Regions from separate parts of the Streptomyces sp. NPDC107559 genome, predicted to be linked through region 2. Evidence: riboswitches for the same ligand, from Rfam matches in the RefSeq annotation. Region 2 holds a riboswitch; each other region holds the start of a gene.
What was found. A riboswitch is a leader RNA that binds a small molecule or an ion and turns the genes downstream of it on or off. The one in region 2 is predicted to bind cyclic di-AMP.

Region 1: it holds a riboswitch for cyclic di-AMP, as region 2 does, so the genes downstream of both, ACZ7OY_RS14430 (M23 family metallopeptidase) here and ACZ7OY_RS10970 (M23 family metallopeptidase) in region 2, are expected to answer to the same signal.
Region 3: it holds a riboswitch for cyclic di-AMP, as region 2 does, so the genes downstream of both, ACZ7OY_RS16755 (transglycosylase family protein) here and ACZ7OY_RS10970 (M23 family metallopeptidase) in region 2, are expected to answer to the same signal.
Region 4: it holds a riboswitch for cyclic di-AMP, as region 2 does, so the genes downstream of both, ACZ7OY_RS32450 (C40 family peptidase) here and ACZ7OY_RS10970 (M23 family metallopeptidase) in region 2, are expected to answer to the same signal.

Annotation. Positions count from the first base shown of each region.
Region 1 is NZ_JBVKBD010000003.1:650,197-655,527, forward strand. Features, by position in the region: gene ACZ7OY_RS14405 (GTP cyclohydrolase II) at 1-234, opposite strand, end outside; gene ACZ7OY_RS14410 (MarR family winged helix-turn-helix transcriptional regulator) at 459-980, opposite strand; gene ACZ7OY_RS14415 (dihydrofolate reductase family protein) at 1,057-2,190, shown strand; tRNA gene ACZ7OY_RS14420 (tRNA-Met) at 2,355-2,428, shown strand; gene ACZ7OY_RS14425 (PP2C family protein-serine/threonine phosphatase) at 2,614-3,960, shown strand; cyclic di-AMP (ydaO/yuaA leader) riboswitch at 4,216-4,381, shown strand; gene ACZ7OY_RS14430 (M23 family metallopeptidase) at 4,392-5,331, shown strand, end outside.
Region 2 is NZ_JBVKBD010000002.1:1,030,909-1,036,239, reverse strand. Features, by position in the region: gene ACZ7OY_RS10980 (M16 family metallopeptidase) at 123-1,526, shown strand; gene ACZ7OY_RS10975 (M16 family metallopeptidase) at 1,523-2,911, shown strand; cyclic di-AMP (ydaO/yuaA leader) riboswitch at 3,113-3,277, shown strand; gene ACZ7OY_RS10970 (M23 family metallopeptidase) at 3,291-4,043, shown strand; gene ACZ7OY_RS10965 (GntR family transcriptional regulator) at 4,257-4,952, shown strand; gene ACZ7OY_RS10960 (HPr family phosphocarrier protein) at 5,179-5,331, opposite strand, start outside.
Region 3 is NZ_JBVKBD010000004.1:481,718-487,048, reverse strand. Features, by position in the region: gene ACZ7OY_RS16770 (DUF501 domain-containing protein) at 1-320, opposite strand, end outside; gene ACZ7OY_RS16765 (FtsB family cell division protein) at 350-826, opposite strand; gene eno (phosphopyruvate hydratase) at 953-2,239, opposite strand; gene ACZ7OY_RS16755 (transglycosylase family protein) at 2,557-3,219, opposite strand; cyclic di-AMP (ydaO/yuaA leader) riboswitch at 3,223-3,391, opposite strand; gene ACZ7OY_RS16750 (transglycosylase family protein) at 3,737-4,585, opposite strand; gene ACZ7OY_RS16745 (cytochrome P450 family protein) at 4,765-5,331, opposite strand, start outside.
Region 4 is NZ_JBVKBD010000014.1:92,889-98,219, forward strand. Features, by position in the region: gene ACZ7OY_RS32440 (ATP-dependent Clp protease proteolytic subunit) at 1-547, shown strand, start outside; gene ACZ7OY_RS32445 (hypothetical protein) at 555-863, shown strand; cyclic di-AMP (ydaO/yuaA leader) riboswitch at 1,243-1,413, shown strand; gene ACZ7OY_RS32450 (C40 family peptidase) at 1,417-1,890, shown strand; gene ACZ7OY_RS32455 (ATP-binding protein) at 1,966-2,424, opposite strand; gene ACZ7OY_RS32460 (helix-turn-helix domain-containing protein) at 2,634-3,491, shown strand; gene ACZ7OY_RS32465 (DUF397 domain-containing protein) at 3,501-3,725, shown strand; gene ACZ7OY_RS32470 (8-amino-7-oxononanoate synthase) at 3,863-4,990, opposite strand; gene bioB (biotin synthase BioB) at 5,138-5,331, shown strand, end outside.

The sequences.
Region 1 (5,331 bases), on a different contig from region 2:
GGGGCCGCAGTCGCAGCGGGCCGAGCCGAGGACGTCGCCGGTCAGGCACTCGGAGTGCAGGCGGACCAGCGGGGTGGTGCCGGGCGCGGGGTCGCCGAGGACGATCGCCACGTGTTCCTGGCCGTCGGCCAGGCCGTGGAAGGTCACCAGCTCGGCGTCGACGCCGTAGCCGTCGTGGAAACGCAGCGGGACCCGGACGCGGGAGCGCTGGGTGGCGGCGGGGAGGTCGGGCATGCGGGCTCCGGGTCCGGAGGGAACTTCTGCTTCAGTTTTGAAGCAGAACCTGTGTCCCCGACCCTAACCCATGCTTGAAATTTGAAGCAATGGGTTGGGGGCGCGGTTCGCCGCCGCGCCCGGGAGTGCGAGGGTTCCGGTCGGGAGTGCGAGGGTTCCGGTCGGGAGCACGCAGGTTCCGGTCGGGAGCACCCAGGTTCCGGTCAGGAGCGCGAAGGTTCCGGTCAGGAGCACGGGGGCTTCGGCGAGCGGCGGCGCCACGGCATGTCCTCCGGTGCCCCGGGCGCCTCGGCGCCGCTCTGGAGCGCCCGGGCGACCCCGGTGAAGATCTCCTCCAGCTGCCGCACCTGCTCCGGGGCGAGATGGTCGAACAGGGTCGCGCGCACGTTCTCGACGTGACCCGGCGCCGCCCGCTCCAGGACCGCCATCCCGGCGTCGGTCAGGACCGCCGTGCTGCCCCGCCGGTCCGACGGGCAGCCCTCGCGCAGCACCAGGCCGTCCTTCTCCAGGCGTGTCACCGCGTACGTCAGCCGGCTGCGGGTGATCTTCAGTCGTTCGGCGAGGTCGGTCATGCGCAGCCGGCGTCCGGGCTCCTCGGAGAGCCGGGACAGGATGGAGTAGTACAGGTGCGGCATGCCGGCCTCCTGCTGGAGGTGGCGGTCGAGCGCGTCCTCCACGAGCAGGGTGGCGGCGAGGTACGCGCGCCATGCGCGCTGCTCCTCGGGAGTGAGCCAGCGGGTCGTCATGCCGCCAGTGTAGGTTTGTTTCAAACTTGAACCAAGAGTCCCGAGACCCGCCCCGCCGCCGAGAGTGAGCGCGCCGATGCCGTTCCCGTACGTCCTGCTGTCCGCCGCCGTCTCCCTCGACGGCTGCCTCGACGACACCGGCCCCGAGCGGCTGCTGCTCTCCAGCCCCGCCGACTTCGACCGGGTCGACGAGGTACGGGCCTCCGTCGACGCGATCCTCGTCGGGGCCGGCACGATCCGCGCCGACAATCCCCGGCTGCTGGTGAACTCGCCCGAGCGGCGGGCCGCGCGGGTGGCGGCCGGGCGGCCGGAGTACCCCCTCAAGGTCACCGTGAGCGGATCCGGCGAACTGGACCCGGCCGCGAACTTCTGGCACACCGGCGGCGAGAAGGTCCTCTACACCACCGACCAGGGTGCCGGGCGGGCCCGCCGGGCGGGTCTGGCGACCGACGTCGTCGCGCTGGGGCCCGAGCTCGACTGGCGGCTGCTGCTGGAACACCTGCACGACGTACGGGGGGTGCGGCGGCTCATGGTCGAGGGCGGCGGCACCATCCACACCCAGCTGCTCCAGCAGGAACTCGCCGACGAACTCCAGCTCGTCCTCGCCCCGCTCTTCGTCGGCGACCCGGCCGCGCCCCGGCTGTTCGGCCCGGGGGCCTACCAGGGCGGCCGGCTGCGGCTGACGGAGACCCGGCGGATCGAGGACGTCGTTCTCATGCGCTACGAGCCCACCGCGCCCGGTGTCGCGGACGCCGTCTCGGCCGCCGACCGGCACTGGCTGGCGCTCGCCTGCGAACTGGCGGCCCTGTGCCCGCCGTCGCGGACCGCGTTCAGCGTGGGCGCGGTGGTGGTGGCCGCCGACGGCACGGAACTCGCCCGGGGCCACTCCCGGGAGGGCGGCGATCCCCTCGTGCACGCGGAGGAGGCGGCCCTGGCGAAGATCGACCCGGCCGACCCGCGGCTGCCCGGCGCGACCGTCTACAGCAGCCTGGAGCCGTGCGCCCGGCGGGCGTCCCGGCCGGCCCCGTGCGCGCGGCTGATCCTCGGCGCGGGGGTGCGGCGGGTGGTCACGGCCTGGCGGGAGCCGGACACCTTCGTCACCGGCGCCGACGGCAGCGGGCTGCTGGCGGCCGAGGGCGTGCATGTCGTCGTCCTGCCGGACCAGGAGGCGGCCGCCAAGGCGCCGAACCGCCATCTCCTGCCGGGCTGAGCCGACGCGCCGGACCTGGCCGCGCCCTGTCGGCGGTCTCTCCGGAAGCCCGTTCGTCGGTCCTTTCGCAAGCCGTCCGGCGGCCCTTCGTAAGCCCGCCCGGCGGGCCCGGAAACAATCGCTGTGCATTCCCTCCCGCGAATGGCGTATGCTGGTTCTACCGACGCGGGGTGGAGCAGCTCGGTAGCTCGCTGGGCTCATAACCCAGAGGTCGCAGGTTCAAATCCTGTCCCCGCTACTGAAGACTCAGGGCCGGAATCCAGTTCACGGATTCCGGCCCTGAGTGTTTTCACCACGGCTACCGGCGTTCCCGCGGAGCCGTTTTCGCCGCCGCCGTCATCCGGTCGGCCCAACATCGCTCGCCCTGCGCGCCGACTCCGGCGAATCTGGACCTTCGTGGCTGGAGACGGCGGGAGACGAGTGGTGCGCTCTGGTGACCTGACGGGTGAGGGGCCGCACGAGGAACCCGGCGCGGCCGAGGGGCCCGGCACGGCCGCGGACGACCACCTCGTCCCGTACGCACGCGCGGGCGGCCGCCTCTCGCCCGACCCCGCCCCGGATCCCGGACCGGTGTCCGGGCCGGACACCGGCCCCGGCGGCCGGGCAGCCGCCGTGCCCGCCTCGCCCACCGCACCCGCGGCCCCCGCATCCTCCGTACCGTCCAGGTCCTCCGTGTCCGCCGCCGCCGCCGGCGACGACCGGCGGTTCTGTCTCCTGCGGTCACTCCTCAGGGTGCTTCCCGCGCTGATGGCCGTCGGCGGGGCCGTCTACGGCATCTGCACGCCCCGCGGCTTCACCGGGGCGCCCCTGTTCACGGCCGCCCCGCTGGTGGCGGCCCCGCTGTACTCCTTCCTCGGCACCGCCGTCACGGGTGTGGCCGCCGTGGCCGGCGCGTACGCCGTGCACGCCCGGTCCGCCCGGGTCCCGGACGCCGACGCGGTCACCGAGATCGTCACCGTGGCCACGGTCGCCGTGATGGCCGCGGTCATCAACCGTGTCGTGCGCCGCGGCGACCAGCGCCTCGCCAGCGCCCGCGGGATCGCCGAGGCCGCCCAGCGCGCGGTGCTGCCCGAGCCCGCCGCCCGGATCGGCGGGTACGACGTCGCCGCCCGCTACGAGGCCGCCCAGGCCGACGCCTTCATCGGCGGCGACCTCTACGCCGTGCAGGACACCCCGCGCGGCGTACGGCTGGTCGTCGGGGACGTACGGGGCAAGGGCATGGGCGCGGTGTCGGCGGTGGCCGTGGTCATCGGGGCCTTCCGGGAGGCCGCCGAGCAGGAGGCGACCCTGGAGGCGGTCGCGCAGCGGCTGGAGCGGGCGCTGGCGCGCGAGGGCACCCGGCGCGACGGGCCCGACGCCTTCGAGGGCTTCACCACCGCCGTACTCGCCGAACTTCCGCACGGGGACGAGACGGTACGGATCCTCAACCGCGGGCACCCGCCGCCGCTGCTGCTGCACCCGGACGGCACCGTGCACCCCCTGCCCGCCACCGAGCCGGCTCTGCCGCTCGGCATGGGCGAGTTGGGCAGCCGGCCCGACCGCGCGGAGGAGACCCGGTTCCCCAGGGGTGCCACCCTGCTCCTGTACACCGACGGCGCCTCCGAGGCGCGCGACACCCAAGGCCGGTTCTACGACCCGGAGGAGCGGCTCGCCGGCCGCTCCTTCCACGACCCCGAGGAGTTGCTCGCCGCTCTCGCGCGGGATGTGCACCGGCACTGCGGGGGAGGTCTGACGGACGATATGGCCCTGCTCGCCGTCCGACGACCCTGACCGGGCTTTCGTCACATGGAGTGATCGCGCGACCCCCCTGCGCATAACATCTGAGTCACCATCAAAACCCCGGTGACTCCTGAGGCGTCGCCCCGAGCCTCGCACAAGGGTCAACTCGCCCGATTTCCGCCGGTCATCGCCTTAAGTCCTGGCCAAAAATGTTATTGATCAAGTGGAACGGCTTGGAATCCGGCCCTCGCGCCCATTAACGTTCGATAACGCAGCGCGGTCGTCCCAGCCGTCACAAGGCGGCTCCGTGCGCACGCGCCGAATCCCGCAAGGGAACCGGGGAACCAACACCCTGGGGTGAATCGCACGGCCACCACTGTCAGTGACATCAGTGACAGGCGGTATACGCGCGTAGGAGACCTTCCTGCTCCGAACCCGTCAGCTAACCCGGTAGGCGAGAAGGAAGGAAGGAGCACGCCCACGTGGCGTCCAACCCGCCTGCCCCAGAGGCCCCGTTCGTGCCGAGCCAGCCCAGCACCGAAGCCTTCGGCTTCGACAGCTACCGCGCCGACGAGGGTCCGTGGGAGGAGTGGAATCCCACCGCGGAGACCGTTCGCCCCCCGCGTGGCAAGCATCGCGTCGCCAAGCAGCGTGGCGGGGGACTCGCCCGCAGCTCCACCGTCCTGGGCGTCGGTGTCATAGCCGCCGTCGCCGGCGGCGGAATGGCCAGCGCCAACACCGGCAAGCCTCCGGTCTCCATCTCCATGCCCGACCTTCCCTCCGTCGGCTCCCTGCTGTCGGACGAGAAGCCCGCCGACACCACGCAGGACGTCGCGACCCCGCTCAGCGGCATAGGCGTGACCAACGCCGAAACCGCCCAGGGCACCACCGACGCCGGTGAGGCGCTGCGCAGCCGGATCATGGCCCAGGCCGAGCAGCAGCAGACCCAGGTCGAGGCCAAGGCCGCCGCCGCTGCCGAGAAGGCCGCCGCCGACGCGGCCGCCAAGGCGGAGCAGGAGGCCAAGGACAAGGCCGAAGCCGCCAAGAAGAAGGCGGAGGAGGAGGCCGCGAAGAAGGCCGAGGCCGAGCGCCTGGCCGAGCTCGCCAAGCAGTACACGCTGCCGACCTCCTCGTACACGATCACCTCGACCTTCGGCGAGGCCGGCTCCATGTGGTCCTCCGGGTACCACACGGGCCTCGACTTCGCCGCGCCCACCGGAACGCTCATCAAGGCGATCCACAGCGGCACGATCACCGAGGCGGGCTGGGCCGGCTCCTACGGCTACCGCACGATCCTCACCCTCGACGACGGCACCGAGCTGTGGTTCTGCCACCAGTCCTCGATCAGCGTCAGCGTCGGGCAGAAGGTCGCCACCGGCGATGTCATCGGCCGGGTCGGCGCCACCGGCAACGTCACCGGTC
Region 2 (5,331 bases):
GATCTCGCTCTCGGCGTACGTCCCGCGGGAACTTCGCCCATGGTCCGCCCGCTTGCATACAGTGGCAGGACAGGCACTGAACGCGCGGTCGGACGACCGCGTCCGCGATCGAAGGGACGTACATGCCCATGGGTCACACGGCCACAGCCGAGGCAGGCTCCGGGGGCCTGACAGCGACCGAGCACCGCTTGGCCAACGGCCTTCGCGTGGTGCTCTCCGAGGACCATCTGACCCCGGTCGCGGCGGTGTGCCTCTGGTACGACGTCGGCTCCCGCCACGAAGTCAAGGGCCGTACGGGCCTGGCTCACCTTTTCGAGCACCTGATGTTCCAGGGGTCCGGACAGGTCAAGGGCAACGGTCACTTCGAGCTGGTGCAGGGCGCGGGCGGCTCGCTGAACGGCACCACCAGCTTCGAGCGCACCAACTACTTCGAGACCATGCCCACCCACCAGCTGGAGCTCGCCCTCTGGCTGGAGGCCGACCGCATGGGCTCCCTGCTCGCCGCCCTCGACGACGAGTCCATGGAGAACCAGCGCGACGTCGTCAAGAACGAGCGCCGCCAGCGCTACGACAACGTGCCCTACGGCACCGCGTTCGAGAAGCTGACCGCCCTCGCCTACCCGGAGGGCCACCCCTACCACCACACGCCCATCGGCTCGATGACCGACCTGGACGCGGCCACCCTGGAGGACGCGCGGGCGTTCTTCCGGACGTACTACGCGCCCAACAACGCCGTGCTGTCCGTGGTCGGCGACATCGACCCGGCGCAGACGCTCGCCTGGGTCGAGAAGTACTTCGGCTCCATCGCCGCCCACGACGGCAAGCCCGCCCCGCGCGACGGCTCGCTGCCCGAGGTCATCGGCGGTCAGCTGCGCGAGGTCGTCCGGGAGGAGGTGCCGGCCCGCGCCCTGATGGCCGCCTACCGGCTGCCGCACGACGGCACGCGCGCGTGCGACGCCGCCGACCTGGCGCTGACCGTCCTGGGCGGCGGCGAGTCCTCCCGCCTGTACAACCGGCTGGTACGGCGCGACCGTACGGCGGTGGCGGCCGGCTTCGGCCTGCTGCGGCTGGCGGGGGCGCCCTCCATGGGCTGGCTGGACGTGAAGACCTCCGGTGACGTCGAGGTGCCGGTCATCGAGGCGGCCATCGACGAGGAGCTCGCCCGGTTCGCCGAGGAGGGCCCCACGGACGAGGAGATGGAGCGCGCCCAGGCCCAGTTGGAGCGCGAGTGGCTGGACCGGCTCGGCACGGTCGCGGGCCGCGCCGACGAACTGTGCCGCTACGCCGTCCTGTTCGGCGACCCGCAGCTCGCCCTCACCGCCGTCGGGCGCGTGCTGGAGGTGACCGCCGAGGAGGTCCAGGAGGCCGCCAAGGCCCGCCTGCGCCCCGACAACCGCGCGGTGCTCGTGTACGAGCCGACCACCCCCGAGGCGCTGGACGAGGCCGACGCCGCGGAGCGCACCGAAGACCCGGAGTCCGCGGCGACCGTGGAAGCCACCGACGAGACCGAGGAGGCGGCCCAGTGACCGAGCTCGCCACGATGGAGTTCCACCCCCAGCCCCGGCCGGGCGAGGCCAGGCCCTGGGCGTTCCCGGCGCCGGAGCGCGGCACCCTGGACAACGGCCTGACGCTGCTGCGCTGCCACCGTCCCGGCCAGCAGGTCGTCGCCGTCGAGGTGCTCCTCGGCGCGCCGCTGGACGCCGAGCCGGCCGGTCTCGACGGCGTCGCCACGATCATGGCGCGGGCCTTCTCGGAGGGCACCGACAAGCTCTCCGCCGAGGAGTTCGCCGCCGAACTGGAGCGCTGCGGCGCCACCCTGGACGCGCACGCCGACCACCCCGGCGTACGGCTCAGCCTCGAAGTGCCGGTCTCGCGCCTGGCGAAGGCGCTCGGCCTGCTCGCCGACGCCCTGCGTGCGCCGGCCTTCGCGGACAGCGAGGTCGAGCGGCTGGTGCGCAACCGGCTCGACGAGATCCCGCACGAGCTGGCCAACCCCGCGCGCCGCGCGGCCAAGGAGCTCTCCAAGGAGCTGTTCCCCGAGGCCTCGCGCATGTCGCGCCCCCGTCAGGGCACCGAGGAGACGGTCACGAAGATCGACTCCGCCGGTGTGCGCGCCTTCTACGACCGGCATGTCCGCCCCGCCACCGCCACCGCCGTGATCGTCGGCGACCTCGCGGGCATCGACCTGGACGAGCTGCTCGGCGACACCCTGGGGGCCTGGAAGGGCTCCTCGGCCGAGCCCCGCCCGGTGCCGCCGGTGAGCGCCGACGACACCGGCCGCGTCGTCATCGTCGACCGCCCCGGCGCGGTCCAGACGCAGCTGCTGATCGGCCGCACCGGCGCCGACCGGCACGACCGTGTCTGGCCCGCGCAGGTGCTCGGCACGTACTGCCTCGGCGGCACCCTCACCTCCCGGCTGGACCGCGTCCTGCGGGAGGAGAAGGGCTACACCTACGGCGTGCGCGCGTTCGGCCAGGTGCTCCGGTCGGCGCCGGACGGCACGGGCGCCGCGATGCTCGCCATCAGCGGCTCCGTGGACACCCCGAACACCGGTCCCGCCCTGGCGGACCTGTGGACCGTGCTGCGCACGCTCGCCGGGGAGGGGCTGACCGACGCGGAGCGCGACGTCGCCGTGCAGAACCTCGTCGGGGTGGCGCCGCTGAAGTACGAGACCGCGGCGGCCGTGGCGGCCACGCTGGCCGACCAGGTCGAGCAGTACCTGCCCGACGACTACCAGGCGACGCTCTACCAGCAGCTCGCCGCGACCGGCACGGTGGAGGCCACCGCCGCGGCCGTGAGCGCCTTCCCGGTGGACCGTCTGGTGACGATCCTCGTGGGCGACGCGGCACAGATCAAGGAGCCCGTCGAGGCGCTCGGCATCGGTGAGGTCACCGTCGTGCCCGCCGAGTAGGGCACGCGCGCGGCAGGGGCCCCGGTGACATGTCGGTCGCCGGGGCCCCTGCCCGTTCCAGGATGTCCGAATTATGGGAGAGGCGCCCTGTCTGCTCTGTGGCGTGCGCTACAAATACCGCGATCCGTTTGATGATCCAAAGACCGCGCCCGTACGGTCACTTGGACTGTTCGTCGGGCAGTGCGCCGCAACCGCGGCAGCGGACAGTCATCGCCGAGTCCCCGTACGGCGCGAGCCAGGGGAGCCGGGGACCCATTGCAGTCCCTGGGGTGAATCGGACGCCCGCGCGCATCGCGAGGGGGTCCGTAGGAGACCTTCCTGCTCCGAACCCGTCAGCTAACCCGGTAGGCGAGAGGGAAGGAAAGGACCAGCCCCTTACATGGCGTTCACGGGCGTTTCCGGCAAGCACCGTCGTCCCAGCCGGATGAAGCGCACCAGTGCGCACGCGGCCGGTATCGCAGCTCTCGCCACCACCGGCGTCGTCGGCAGCCTCGCGGCCCCCGCGCTCGCCGCCGAGAACTCCGTCGAGCAGACGGGCCTCACCCCGGTCGTCACCCTCGGCGACCAGGCCGCCGAGCAGGTCGACGCACAGGCTGCCGCCCAGCAGCAGGCAGCCGCCGAGCAGCTGGCCGAGGAGATCGCCCACGCGAAGGCCGCAGCGCGGGCCGCGGCCGCCCGAAAGGCCGAGGAGCGCGCCGCCCGCGAGGCCGAGCGCAAGCGTCTCAACACGTTCGTGTCGCCGATCACCGGCTCCTACGTCTCCACCGGCTACCTCGCCAGCAGCTCGCTGTGGTCCTCCGGCAGCCACACCGGCATCGACTTCCATGCCTCCACCGGCACCACGGTCCACGCGGTCGGCTACGGCACCGTGGTGGACGCCGGCTGGGGCGGGGCCTACGGCAACCAGATCGTCATCAAGATGGACGACGGCACGTACACCCAGTACGGCCACCTGTCGTCCATCGGTGTCTCGGTGGGCCAGCGGGTCGTCACCGGCCAGCAGATCGGCCTCTCCGGCGCGACCGGCAACGTCACCGGACCGCACCTGCACTTCGAGGCCCGTACGACCGCCGAGTACGGCTCGGACATCGACCCGGTCGCCTACCTCCGCAGCCACGAGGTGAACGTCTGACACCCGCCCGCGGGCGGCCGTCCGGCGACGGACCGCGCGACCTACCGAAGCCCCGGCTCATCGAGCCGGGGCTTTCGGCGTTTCCGGCCCCGTTCTGTCCAAAAAATATCCCTGGATTCCGGCCGCCCGTCGGAAATTACGTCCGATTGCAATAGAGTCGCTGAACACATGTCAATCGGCGACGTTTCACGGGGATTAAGGCGGAGGTCGGTCATGCGTATTCCGGCGCACTCGGTGTGCACGGCGATCCGGGACGACATCGTCGCCGGTGTCTACGAGCGTGGCAGCCGGCTCACCGAGGAACTCCTCGCCCGGCGCTACGGCGTCTCGCGCGTACCCGTCCGCGAGGCCCTGCGCACGCTGGAGGCGGAGGGCTTCGTGGTGACCCGCCGGCACGCGGGCGCGTGCGTGGCGGAACCCACCGAGCAGGAAGCCTCCGATCTGCTGGAGATGCGCATGCTCCTGGAGCCGCTGGGCGCCTCCCGGGCCGCCCAGCGGCGCACCGAGGCCCATCTCAAGGTGCTGCGCGGCCTGGTCCGGCTCGGTCAGGAACGGGCCAGGCGGGGCAACAGCGAGGATCTGCGCTCCCTGGGCGGATGGTTCCACGAGACGCTCGCCCAGGCCTCCGGCAGCCAGGCGCTGACCGCCACGCTCACCCAGCTCCGGCACAAGATCGCCTGGATGTACGCGACGGAGGCGCCCGCCGACCCCGTGGAGTCCTGGGCCGAGCACGGCGCGATCGTGGACGCGGTGGCGCGCGGTGACGGCGAGCGTGCGCGGGCGGCCACGGCGCTGCACGCCGAGCGCGCGAGCGCTGCGCACCGGCTGCGGTTCTCCGGCGCGGGGGAGCGCGCCGACCGTGTGAGGACTTCGCAACATCCCGTAAACGTGACGGGTCTGCGGAATTAACAGAAGCGCCGTATACAAAGAAGGGATATTCGGTGGAGACGTATTTTCGCTGCCCTCGATCTCGTGTTCCGGGAATTTCCCGTCGCACGCTCTTCGTATGCCCGCAGAATGTCAAAACGTCGTGTGAAAACAGCGGAGCCGCGTCGACCGGAAAGGCCGACGCGGCTCCGCCGCTCACCGTGCGGTGTGCTGCGCCGAATGCTCCGCGATGTGTCGCGGGCGAGGTTCAGACGGTCTCGGGAAGCTCTTCGAGTCCCTCGGTGACCAGCTTGGCCAGACGGTCGAGGGCGGCGTCCGCACCCTCGGCGTCGGAGGCGAGGACGATCTCCTCGCCACCCTCGGCGCCGAGGCCGAGGACGGCCAGCATGGAGGCCGCGTT
Region 3 (5,331 bases), on a different contig from region 2:
TAGTCCTCGTGCGCGCCGCGGTAGGCGGCGGCCAGTTCGGGGTCGGTCGCGAGCCGGTCGGTCATCTCCTTCATCACGCCGTTCGCCTCCAGCGTGCCGATCGCGGAGTTCGCCTTCGGGCACGTCAGGTAGTACAGCGTCGGGAAGGGCGTGCCGTCGGGCAGCCGGGGGGCCGTCTCCACGACGTCCGGCTGGCCGCAGGGGCACCGGTGCGCGATGGCGCGCAGCCCGCGCGGCGGCCGCCCGAGCTGCTGCTTGAAGGCCTCGACGTCCGCGTCGGTGGGCTCGGTGCGAGGAGTGGTCGGCGGGGGCGTTTCCATCTGTCCTGAGCTTGTCTTTCTGCTATCCGTCATCGGTCGGAGGCGTCGGACTTGTCGACTCCGTCCCAGACGTTCGAGTACCAGGGGCGGCGCGCCGCCCCGCGGGCGGCCCGCGACTGCTTGACCGCGTCCGGGTCGATCACCACGTAACCGGTCTCGCCGGGCATCACGTAGTGCAGCCGCTGCCGGATCTGCTGCTCGGCGTACGCGTCGTCCTGCCAGCGTGCCTTGAGGTCGCGCAGTTCCTCCACGCGCTCCCTGGCCTGCTGCTTCTGCCGCTCCATGTCGGCGATCTCGGCGCGCTGCGAGACGTACTGCCTTATGGGGTAGGCGAGGGCCACGACCAGCGAGCACAGCACGAGGGCGAGCAGCGCGGCCCGGCCGGTGAGCCGGGAGCGGCGGGCCTGGCGTCTGGTCTGGGAGCGGTAGACGCGGGCCGCGGTCTGCTCGCCGAGCGCCCGCAGCCTGGTCGCGGTGGAGAAACGGTCCCGGTCCTTCACGGCCATCTGGCTCTTCGCCTCCCCTTCGCACCCGTTGTCACCCGCGCCGTCACACGCGTACGTCCCCGGACACGGTACGGGACCGGGTACGGGGACGTACGTACGACTGGCTCAGGCTTGACCCTGTACGGCTCAGCCCTTGAAGCGCGGGAAGGCGCTGCGGCCGGCGTACACCGCGGCGTCGTCGAGGATCTCCTCGATGCGCAGCAGCTGGTTGTACTTGGCGACGCGGTCCGAGCGGGCCGGGGCGCCGGTCTTGATCTGGCCGCAGTTCACGGCGACCGCGAGGTCGGCGATGGTGACGTCCTCGGTCTCGCCGGAGCGGTGGGACATCATGCACTTGAAGCCGTTGCGCTGGGCGAGCTCGACGGCGTCCAGGGTCTCGGTCAGCGAACCGATCTGGTTGACCTTGACGAGCAGGGCGTTGGCGGAGCCCTCCTCGATGCCGCGGGCCAGGCGCTCCGGGTTGGTGACGAAGAGGTCGTCGCCGACGATCTGGACCTTGTCGCCCAGCTGGTCGGTGATGATCTTCCAGCCGGCCCAGTCGTCCTCGAACAGCGGGTCCTCGATGGAGACCAGCGGGTACGCCGCCACGAGCTCGGCGTAGTACTCGGTCATCTCGGCGGCGGTGCGCTCCTTGCCCTCGAAGGTGTAGACGCCGTCCTTGTAGAACTCGGAGGCGGCGACGTCGAGGGCGAGGGCGATCTGCTCGCCGGGGGTGTAACCGGCCTCCTTGATGGCCTCGACGATGAGGTCGAGGGCGGCGCGGTTGGACTCCAGGTTCGGGGCGAAGCCGCCCTCGTCGCCGAGACCGGTGGACAGGCCCTTGGTCTTCAGCACCTTCTTGAGGGTGTGGTAGACCTCGGCGCCCCAGCGCAGCGCCTCGGAGAAGGTCTCCGCGCCGATCGGGGCGATCATGAACTCCTGGATGTCCACGTTGGAGTCGGCGTGCGAGCCGCCGTTCAGGATGTTCATCATCGGAACGGGCAGCAGGTGCGCGTTCGGGCCGCCCAGGTAACGGAAGAGCGGGAGGTCGGACGCCTCGGAGGCGGCGTGCGCGACGGCGAGGGAGACGCCGAGGATGGCGTTCGCGCCGAGCGAGCCCTTGTTGTCGGTGGCGTCCAGGTCGAACATCGCCTGGTCGATCAGGCGCTGCTCGGTGGCGTCGTAGCCGACGAGCTCCGGACCGATCTGCTCGATGACGGCGAGGACGGCCTTCTCGACACCCTTGCCCTGGTAACGGTTGGGGTCACCGTCACGGAGCTCGATGGCCTCGAAGGCACCGGTGGAGGCGCCGGACGGGACGGCGGCACGACCCGTGCTGCCGTCGTCGAGGCCGACCTCGACCTCGACCGTGGGGTTGCCTCGGGAGTCCAGGATTTCCCGGGCTACGACGACGTCGATGGACGGCACGAGCATCTCCTTCTGGGATGTGACGCAAGCTACGCCGGGCCGGAGAGCCCGGTGGTGATGCGCAGGCCTGTGGTGGCCGCGCGGGACTGAGCCTAACCGTCCCGGGGCGATCAACCGGTCGTTGACCGCGTCATGGACGGAACCGAGAGTAAATTGTTTCCGAACGGAACAAAGCCGGTTCGACAAAAAACCCCGTCCCGGTGCGTACGGGGGAAGAACGCACCGGGACGGGGAGCCCGTGGGGACGGGGGGCGGCCCTCACGTGGCCTCCACAATGAAGGACACGGCTGGGAGGCCGCCGTGGTTCAGCTACGAGCGCGCTGTCACTTCAGGTGCAGCTGCTGGCCCGGGTAGATGACGTCGGCGTTGGCGACGACACCCTTGTTCAGCTTGAACAGCGCCTGCCAGCCACCCTTGACCTGGTGCTTCTGGGCGATGCTGCTGAGCGTGTCACCCTTGACGACCTTGTACTCGCCGTCACCCTTGGCGACCTTCTGGCCGGCCGGGGTGGTGACGGTCTGCGCGACGGCCGGGCGCTCGGCGGAGCGGGAGGCGGTCTGCGTCTCGGTCGAGCGGGTGGCGGTGCTCGGCGCGGGGGCGGCAGCGGCGTAGGGGGTGCGGGACAGACCCTTGCCGCAGACCGGCCAGGCACCCTTGCCCTGGGAGGCGAGGACCTTCTCGGCGATGGTGATCTGCTGGGCCTTGGTGGCCAGGTTGGCCTGCGAGGCGTACTGCTTGCCGCCGTACGCAGCCCAGGTGGAGGCGGAGAACTGGACACCGCCGTAGTAGCCGTTGCCGGTGTTGATGGCCCAGTTGCCGCCGGACTCGCACTGGGCGACGGTGTCCCACTCGGCGGCGGTGGCGGCGGAGGCGTTGCCGGCCGCGAACAGCGGGGCGGCGATGGCGACACCGGCGACACCGGCGAGCGCGGCGATGCGGGTGGCCTTGGACGGGCGGCGGTGCGTGCCCTTACCGGAAAACAGCATGGTGGATCCCCTCACCGACGCCTGCGAGGTGAGCTGTCGGGTTCGGGCCGGTTGAGTTGCCCGGCCACGCCCCTCACGGGACGCGGCTTCACCCCGAGCCGGCACCAGCTTCAACCGCTGGGCCCGGCGCTTACCTTGGGTCCCCCGCTCCTGCCGACGGCGCTTGACGCGACGAATGTTCCCGGGCAGCCGCTGGCAGGATTCGGCGTTGCGGCGGCCGGTGCCCGCTGTGGCGAGCGGTCTCGACCGTAGGCAGGCGATCCGGTTATTTCCAAAGACGATCAGGGCTTCTGAGACTCATCCCACAGTTTCACCAAAACGGACATTTAGCGGTGAAACGGGACGTCAACTCTCGCCGCTTTACGCCCGTTTAGACAGGTGCCTCCCCGGCCTGACCGGGGAAGACACGGTCCCGGCCGGCACCACTCGCCTCCTGCTCACCATGCGGAGCAGGCGCCGTCCGTCGCGGGAATGCGGAGGGCCGGTCCGGGGGTGGCGGACCACCCCGGCGAGCGGGTCAGGAACCGTAGGCGGTCGAGGCGTGCCGGCCGATGAAGGACAGGTCGGCGTCGACGGAGGACGTGTCCTCGTCGGCGCTGGCGCCACGGTGGCGGCCGGTGCCGGTCAGGTCACCCGTGTCGACCAGGCCCGAAGCGCCGATGGCCTGCCGGGAGTTGGCGGAATTGTCCACCTCTGCATCGCCTGCGGAGGAATCGTCGCCTTGAGCGCCACTCGTGGCGGTATCCGCACTATTGTCCGTCTTGTCCGTCGCGCTCGCGGAGGGCGCGGCGGTGGAGGCCGTGCCGGAAGGCAGGGCGGAGGGGTCGGCGGACGCGGTACCGGCGGCGGGCGTCGAGGACGGGTCGGTGGAGGCTCCGGCGGAGGAGTCGGGCAGACCGAGCACGTCCGACACCGAGGTCGAACCGCTCGCGTCGGACGCGTCGCTCGCCGAGTCGCCCGCCACACCCGTGTCGACGACGGACGTCGCGGAGTCCTGGGCGAGCCCCGAGGTCAGCCCGCACGTGGACCAGGCACCGGCGCCCTGGGCGGCGAGGATCTTCTCGGCGACGGCTATCTGCTGGGACCGGCTGGCCAGATCGGCCCTGGCGGCGTAGTCGAGACCGCCGTACTGCTCCCAGTCCGCCTGGGTCAGATGCAGGCCACCGAAGTGCCCGTCACCGCTCTCGGCGCTCCAGGAGCCGCCGGTCTCGCACTGCGCGACCTGGTCCCAGGTGCTGCCCTCGGCCGCGCTCGCGCCGCCCGCGCCCAGAAGCGGGATGGCGATGGCGGAACCTGCCACTCCTGCCGCGACGAGCAGTGCCGGAGCCTGGCGGGGACGACGGTGACGACCGTTTCCGGAGAGCATGCGGAAACCTTTCGTGCGACAGCAGTGACCGACACGGCGTGAGGCTGCGCCGTGTTGATGATTGAACGTATCGGCACACGATCACTTGTCACAAGTTCATGCCACGGAGATCACGCGAAGATCACAATGTTGACGGTACGTCACCCGGGTCCGGAACCCTCACGACTGCCGCCAATCGGTCAGACCGCCGTGAACTCCACAGGCAGGGCACGCAGTCCGCGCATGATGAGTCCACCACGCCATCTCAAGTCCGCCGGTTCCGCGGCGAGTTGCAGGTCGGGGAGCCGGGTGAGCAGCGTGGTGAGCGCGGTGCGTCCCTCCAGCCGGGCCAGCGGCGCACCCAGGCAATAGTGGATTCCATGGCCGTAACCGAGGTGCTGGTTGTCACTGCGAGTGAGGTCGAGCACATCGGGATCGGTGAACCGCTCCGGGTCCCGGTCCGCGGCCGCCAGGACGACGAGGACGGGGTCCCCGGGGGCGATGTCCTGGCCGCCGATGGTCAGCGGCCCGGTCGCGAACCGCCAGGTCGCCAGCTCCACCGGCCCGTCGTAACGCAGGAGTTCCTCGATGCCGGTCTCCATCAGTGCGGATTCGCCCGCGGCCAGGGACGACTGGAGGCGCTCACGCTGAGCGGGATGGGTCAGCAGCGCGTACATACCGTTGCCGATGAGGTTGACCGTGGTCTCGAACCCCGCGAACAAAAGGATGAACGCCATGGCGGCGGCCTCGTTCTCGGTGAGGTGCTC
Region 4 (5,331 bases), on a different contig from region 2:
CGACGTGATCGCGCAGTTCATGCACCTGGAACACGCGGCACCGGACCGGGCGATCTCGCTGTACATCAACTCCCCCGGCGGCTCGTTCAGCGCGATGACCGCCGTCTACGACACCATGCGCTACGTCAGCTGCGACGTGGAGACGTTCTGCATGGGCCGGGCCGGGGCGTCCGCCGCGGTGCTGCTGGCCGCGGGCACGCCGGGCAGGCGGCACGCGCTGCCGGGCGCCCGGGTGACGATCACCCAGCCGGCGCTTCCCGGGCCGATCGAGGCCCAGGTGAGCGATCTCGCCGTCGAGGCGGAGGAGCTGGCGCGCACCCGGGCCCTGCTGGAGGAGATGTTGGTCCGGCACACGGGCCGCACGCCGGAGCAGGTGACCGCGGACATCGAGCGGGAGACGGTCCTGGACGCACGGGGCGCGCTGGAGTTCGGCCTGGTGGACCGCGTCATCGACGGCCGTGACGTCCCGCCCGCCGCACCGGGCACGTCCGGCACCCCCACCCTCCCCGGCGCACCCGGCGCACCCACCGCTCCCGGCGCGAGGTGAGCCGCGGATGCTGCCGCCGGAGCTCCCGCCGCTGCCCGCCCTGACCCGGGCCGAGGGCGAGTTGATCGATCGTTACCTGGAGGTGGTCGACCTGCTCGGCCGCATCAACCCCGCGCACCACGGGGACACCTACCGCGGACTGCGCGCCGCCCAGGCGCTGGTGGGCAGGGCGACCGCGCTGCGCGACGCGCTGACGCTGATGCACCAGCGGGGCGAGGCCGAACTGCACGCGCCGACGCTCGCGCGGGCGCTGCGCGTCCTGGACGGGGAGCGCCGCACGGCGCGTGTCACCGTGCCCGCGCGCTCCGACAGTTGACCCGCCCTCGGCCGCCCCGGACGTTCCGCGCGGCGCGCGAAGCGTCCGGGGCTGAGTTCAAACGCCCCAAACGACGTACCCCCTGATGCAGTAGCGGCGAATCGTTTTCTCGGGCCTCCAGGGTTGCGCAACGCGCGTAGCACGACGGCGGGATGAAGCGCTCCGCCGCTGGTCCGGGGCCCGTCGTTCCCCTGGACGGCCGATCGAACAAACAGGCGTCCACCCGAACGGGTGAGTGGTGAGTAACAACACAAATCCACGGTTCCGTTGGGATTTTCGTTCACCTGTGAGTGAAGATCCCTGTCTGACGACAAGCCCCCGCCACAGCGGCGGGGCGGTCCGGGCGGACGCCGAGTCCTGCCGCCGCCCGGATGACCGGTCGACAGGAGTGCATCGGCAGGAGTGGAGGACCCAGGCACGACGGGTTCGCCGGAACGGTCAAGCCATGGCCGGACCGAGCAGCCCTTGGGGTGAAGCCGCATCGCGGCCGGGCAACTTCGCCAGCCCGAATCCGACAGGTCATCCTTCACAGGCGGCTGACGAAGGGTTGCGCATGACTGCGCTCAATCGTGTCCCGTCGCTGATGGTCCGGGCCGGTACGGCCTCGGCGCTCACCATCGCCGCCGTGGGCGGCTCGATCGTGGTTCCGGGCCTCTCCGCGGACGCGGCGGCCGCCACGACCGCGACGAAGGCTCTCAAGGTCGCGGCCTCCAAGAAGGGCTCGCCGTACCGGTACGGCGCCACCGGGCCGCGCAGGTTCGACTGCTCGGGGCTCACGCTGTACGCGTTCAAGAAGGCGGGCAAGAAGCTGCCCCGCACCGCGGCCCAGCAGTACAACAAGACCCACCACGTGTCGGCCCGCCACCGCAAGGCCGGAGACCTGGTGTTCTTCCACTCGGGTTCCAGCGTCTACCACGTCGGCATCTACGCCGGAAAGGGAAAGATCTGGCACGCCCCGAAGACGGGGGACGTGGTGCGGCTCCAGAAGATCTGGACGAAGAGCGTCTGGTACGGCCGGGTGAGCTGATCCGCCCGGTTCGGTGGCGGCGGCCCGGCACGCCGCCACCGCATCGGGCCCTCTCCCCGGCCGGGCGCCCGGCCCTCAAGGCTCCTGCTGCCCCGCGGCAGGCACCGGCCGGGCCGGGACGGACCACGGGAGCTCGATGCAGACCGTCTTGCCCCCCTCGGCGGTCGGACGGACGTGCAGCCGTCCGCCGCACTCGGTGGTGAGCCAGCGGACGATCACCATGCCCCGGCCGTTGTCCTGCTGGACAGCGGCCGGCAGCCGTTTGGGAAAGCGCGGATGGCTGTCGGTGACACCGACACGCAGCCGCTCGTCACGGTCGAGAGTGAGATCGACCGTGAACGTCGGGGACTGCCCGAATGTGTGCTGTACGGCGTTGGTGGCGAGTTCGGAGACGATCAGTCGGACGGTGTCGGCCATTTCGGCTTCCGCGGGCAGGCCCCACTCCACGAGGGCGCTCGCCACGAAGTTGCGGGCCGCGGAGACCGAGGCTGGATCGCTCGGCAGAGTGACGGATGCTTCCAGATGGTCTGCCATGGCGACGTCGTCCCTTCCCACGGGACCGCAGTCCGACAAGGAGCGGATTCGAGTACGGTCCCGGACTGGTGCTTCTTCGCCAGACTGCCATTACCGGGCCGGTCGCGGTGCCGATCCACCGAGATATGCATATATCTGTCGCTCGAAGCGGTGAACTCTGCGACGGCAGACCGTATTTGGGCGGCTCGGAAGGAGTAGGGAGTTTTCCCATGCAGTACGGTCCCGCCGTGCGCCGTCGGAAACTGGGCGCCGAACTGCGCGCACTGCGCGCCCGCACCGGGCTCACCAGTGGTGAGGCGGCCCGCCTGGTGGGCTGGCATCAGTCGAAGGTGAGCCGGATCGAGACCGGCGCCAGCGGAGTGAAACCGGCCGATGTGCGGCTGCTCCTGGACGCGTACGGCGTCGCCGAGGCGGAACTGCGGGAGTTGCTGCTGATACTGGCGGGCTCCCACGACGGCGGCCGGGACCACTGGTGGCACGCGTACCGTGGTGTTCTCCCGCCCACCTACCGGGATTTCATCAGTCTGGAGTCACAGGCGAGCGCGATGCGCACGCTGGAGACTTCCGTGGTCCCGGGGTTGTTGCAGACGCCCGAGTACGCCCGCGCGGTGACCCGCGCCGCGGTCGAAGGACTGGACGAGGAACGGCTGGACGCGCTGGTCGAGGTGCGGCTGGCCAGGCAGGACGTGCTGCGCGCCCATCGCCCGCTGGAGCTGACCGCGGTCCTGGACGAGGCGGTGCTGCGCCGGGAGGTCGGCGGACCCGAGGTGATGGCGCGTCAGTTGCGGCGTCTGGTGGAGGCGGGTCGGCTGCCCCAAGTGCGGCTCCAGGTCCTGCCGTTCCGGGCGGGAGCACACATTGGCATCACCGGACCTTTCGTTATCTTGTCATTTCCGAGCACTTCTGATCTGGATGTGGTTGTTCTCGACCACATGACGAGTAGCCTCTACCTCGAACGGAGAGAAGACCTCCAGGCGTACTCAGAGGCCTTCAACACCCTCAGGACACACGCCCTTTCACCCGAGGACTCATTGGATTTCATCGCCGGGATAGGTGACGACACATAAGGAGGCACCATGACTGCACTGCCTCGGAACACGGTCCCCGCCACGCAACTGCACGGCGCGATGTGGCTGCGCAGCAGCTACAGCACGGGAGCGAACAACTGCGTCGAGACGGCACGGCCCGGCCGAGGGCCGTGGGCCGGACTGCTCGCCGTACGCGACTCCAAGGATCCGGCCGGACCCGCGCTGCTCTTCTCCCCCGAGAGCTGGGCGAAATTCACGGCCACATTCCGCTAATTCCGGTCATTCCCGGTCCACTCCGGCCAACATCGGTCCGACACCGATCGGCATCACATCGGCACCGCAACGGTGTCAAAAATCCGTCATTCAGCGGCAATTGACGAACAGGCGAAACAGGGCCGTGTCACGCCGACTCATGGTCGTGTCTCGTCGATCACCCGCACCGCGTGCGCGATCTGCTCCTCGGTGAGGTCCGCGCGCGCGGTGAGCCGAAGCCGCGAGATCCCGTCGGGCACGGAAGGAGGACGGAAGCAGCCCACCACGACACCCGCCGCCCGGCAGTCGGCCGCCCACTGCACGGCCTGCTCCGGGGACGGTGCCCGCACGGAGACGACCGCGGCGTCCGGACGTACCGCCTCCAGGCCCGCGGCCGTCAGGCGCGCGTGCAGTTCGCCCGCCACCGTGCGGGCCCGTGCCGCGCGCTCGGGCTCGCGGCGCAGCAGCCGCAGGGCAGAAAGGGCCGCGCCCACCGCCGCGGGGGCGAGACCGGTGTCGAAGATGAACGTCCGCGCCGCGTTGACCAGATGGTCGATCACCCGGGCCGGGCCGAGCACGGCACCGCCCTGACTGCCCAGCGACTTGGACAGGGTGACCGTCGCCACGACGTCGTCGGTACCCGCGAGCCCGGCCGCGTACGGGGCTCCCCGGCCGCCGTCGCCCAGCACGCCGAGCCCGTGCGCGTCGTCGACGACCAGTCCGGCGCCGTGCTCCCGGCAGACCCGGGCGAGCGCGGCCAGCGGTGCGGCGTCGCCGTCGACCGAGAAGACCGTGTCGGAGACGGCCACCGCCGGCCCCTCGTGGGTCCGCAGCGCCTTGCGCACGGCGTCCGGGTCCGCGTGCGCGACGACCTGGGTGCCGCCCCGGGCCAGTCGGCAGCCGTCGATCAGCGAGGCGTGGTTGCCCGCGTCCGAGACGATCAGCGAGCCGTGCGGCGCCAGGGCCGAGACGGCCCCGAGGTTGGCGGCGTAGCCGGAGGAGAAGACCAGGGCCGCCTCGAAGCCGCAGAAGGCGGCCAGTTCCCGTTCGAGTTCGGCGTGCAGTTCGGTGGTGCCGGTGACGAGCCGGGAGCCGGTCGCGCCGCCGCCCCAGGTCCGCGCCGCGCGCGCCGCGCCCTCGGTGACCTCGGGATGGCGGGCCAGGCCGAGGTAGTCGTTGCTCGCGAGGTCGAGGAGCGGCGAGCCGGCCGGGCGCGGGCGCAGGGTCCGTACGAGTCCGGCCCGGCCGCGCAGATCCGCCTGCTCGTCGATCCAGCCGAACGCCATGGGTCCTCCGGGGATTTTGTAGGCAGTGGACAGACCCTAGCCGGACGGCCGTCGGGCCAGGATGTGGCAATCCACACACCGTGAAGTGTCTCTGTTGTGTGAAGTCACCTTGGCCCCGAGCAGGTCCTTACGACAGGATCGGCTCTCATGGACCTGCTGAACACGCTGGTGGAGAAGGGGCTTCGGCGCGAGCTGCCGAGCCGTGAGGAAGCACTCGCCGTACTGGCCACCTCCGACGACGAACTGCTCGATGTGGTGGCCGCCGCCGGCAAGGTGCGTCGGCAGTGGTTCGGCCGACGGGTGAAACTCAACTACCTCGTCAACCTGAAGTCCGGACTGTG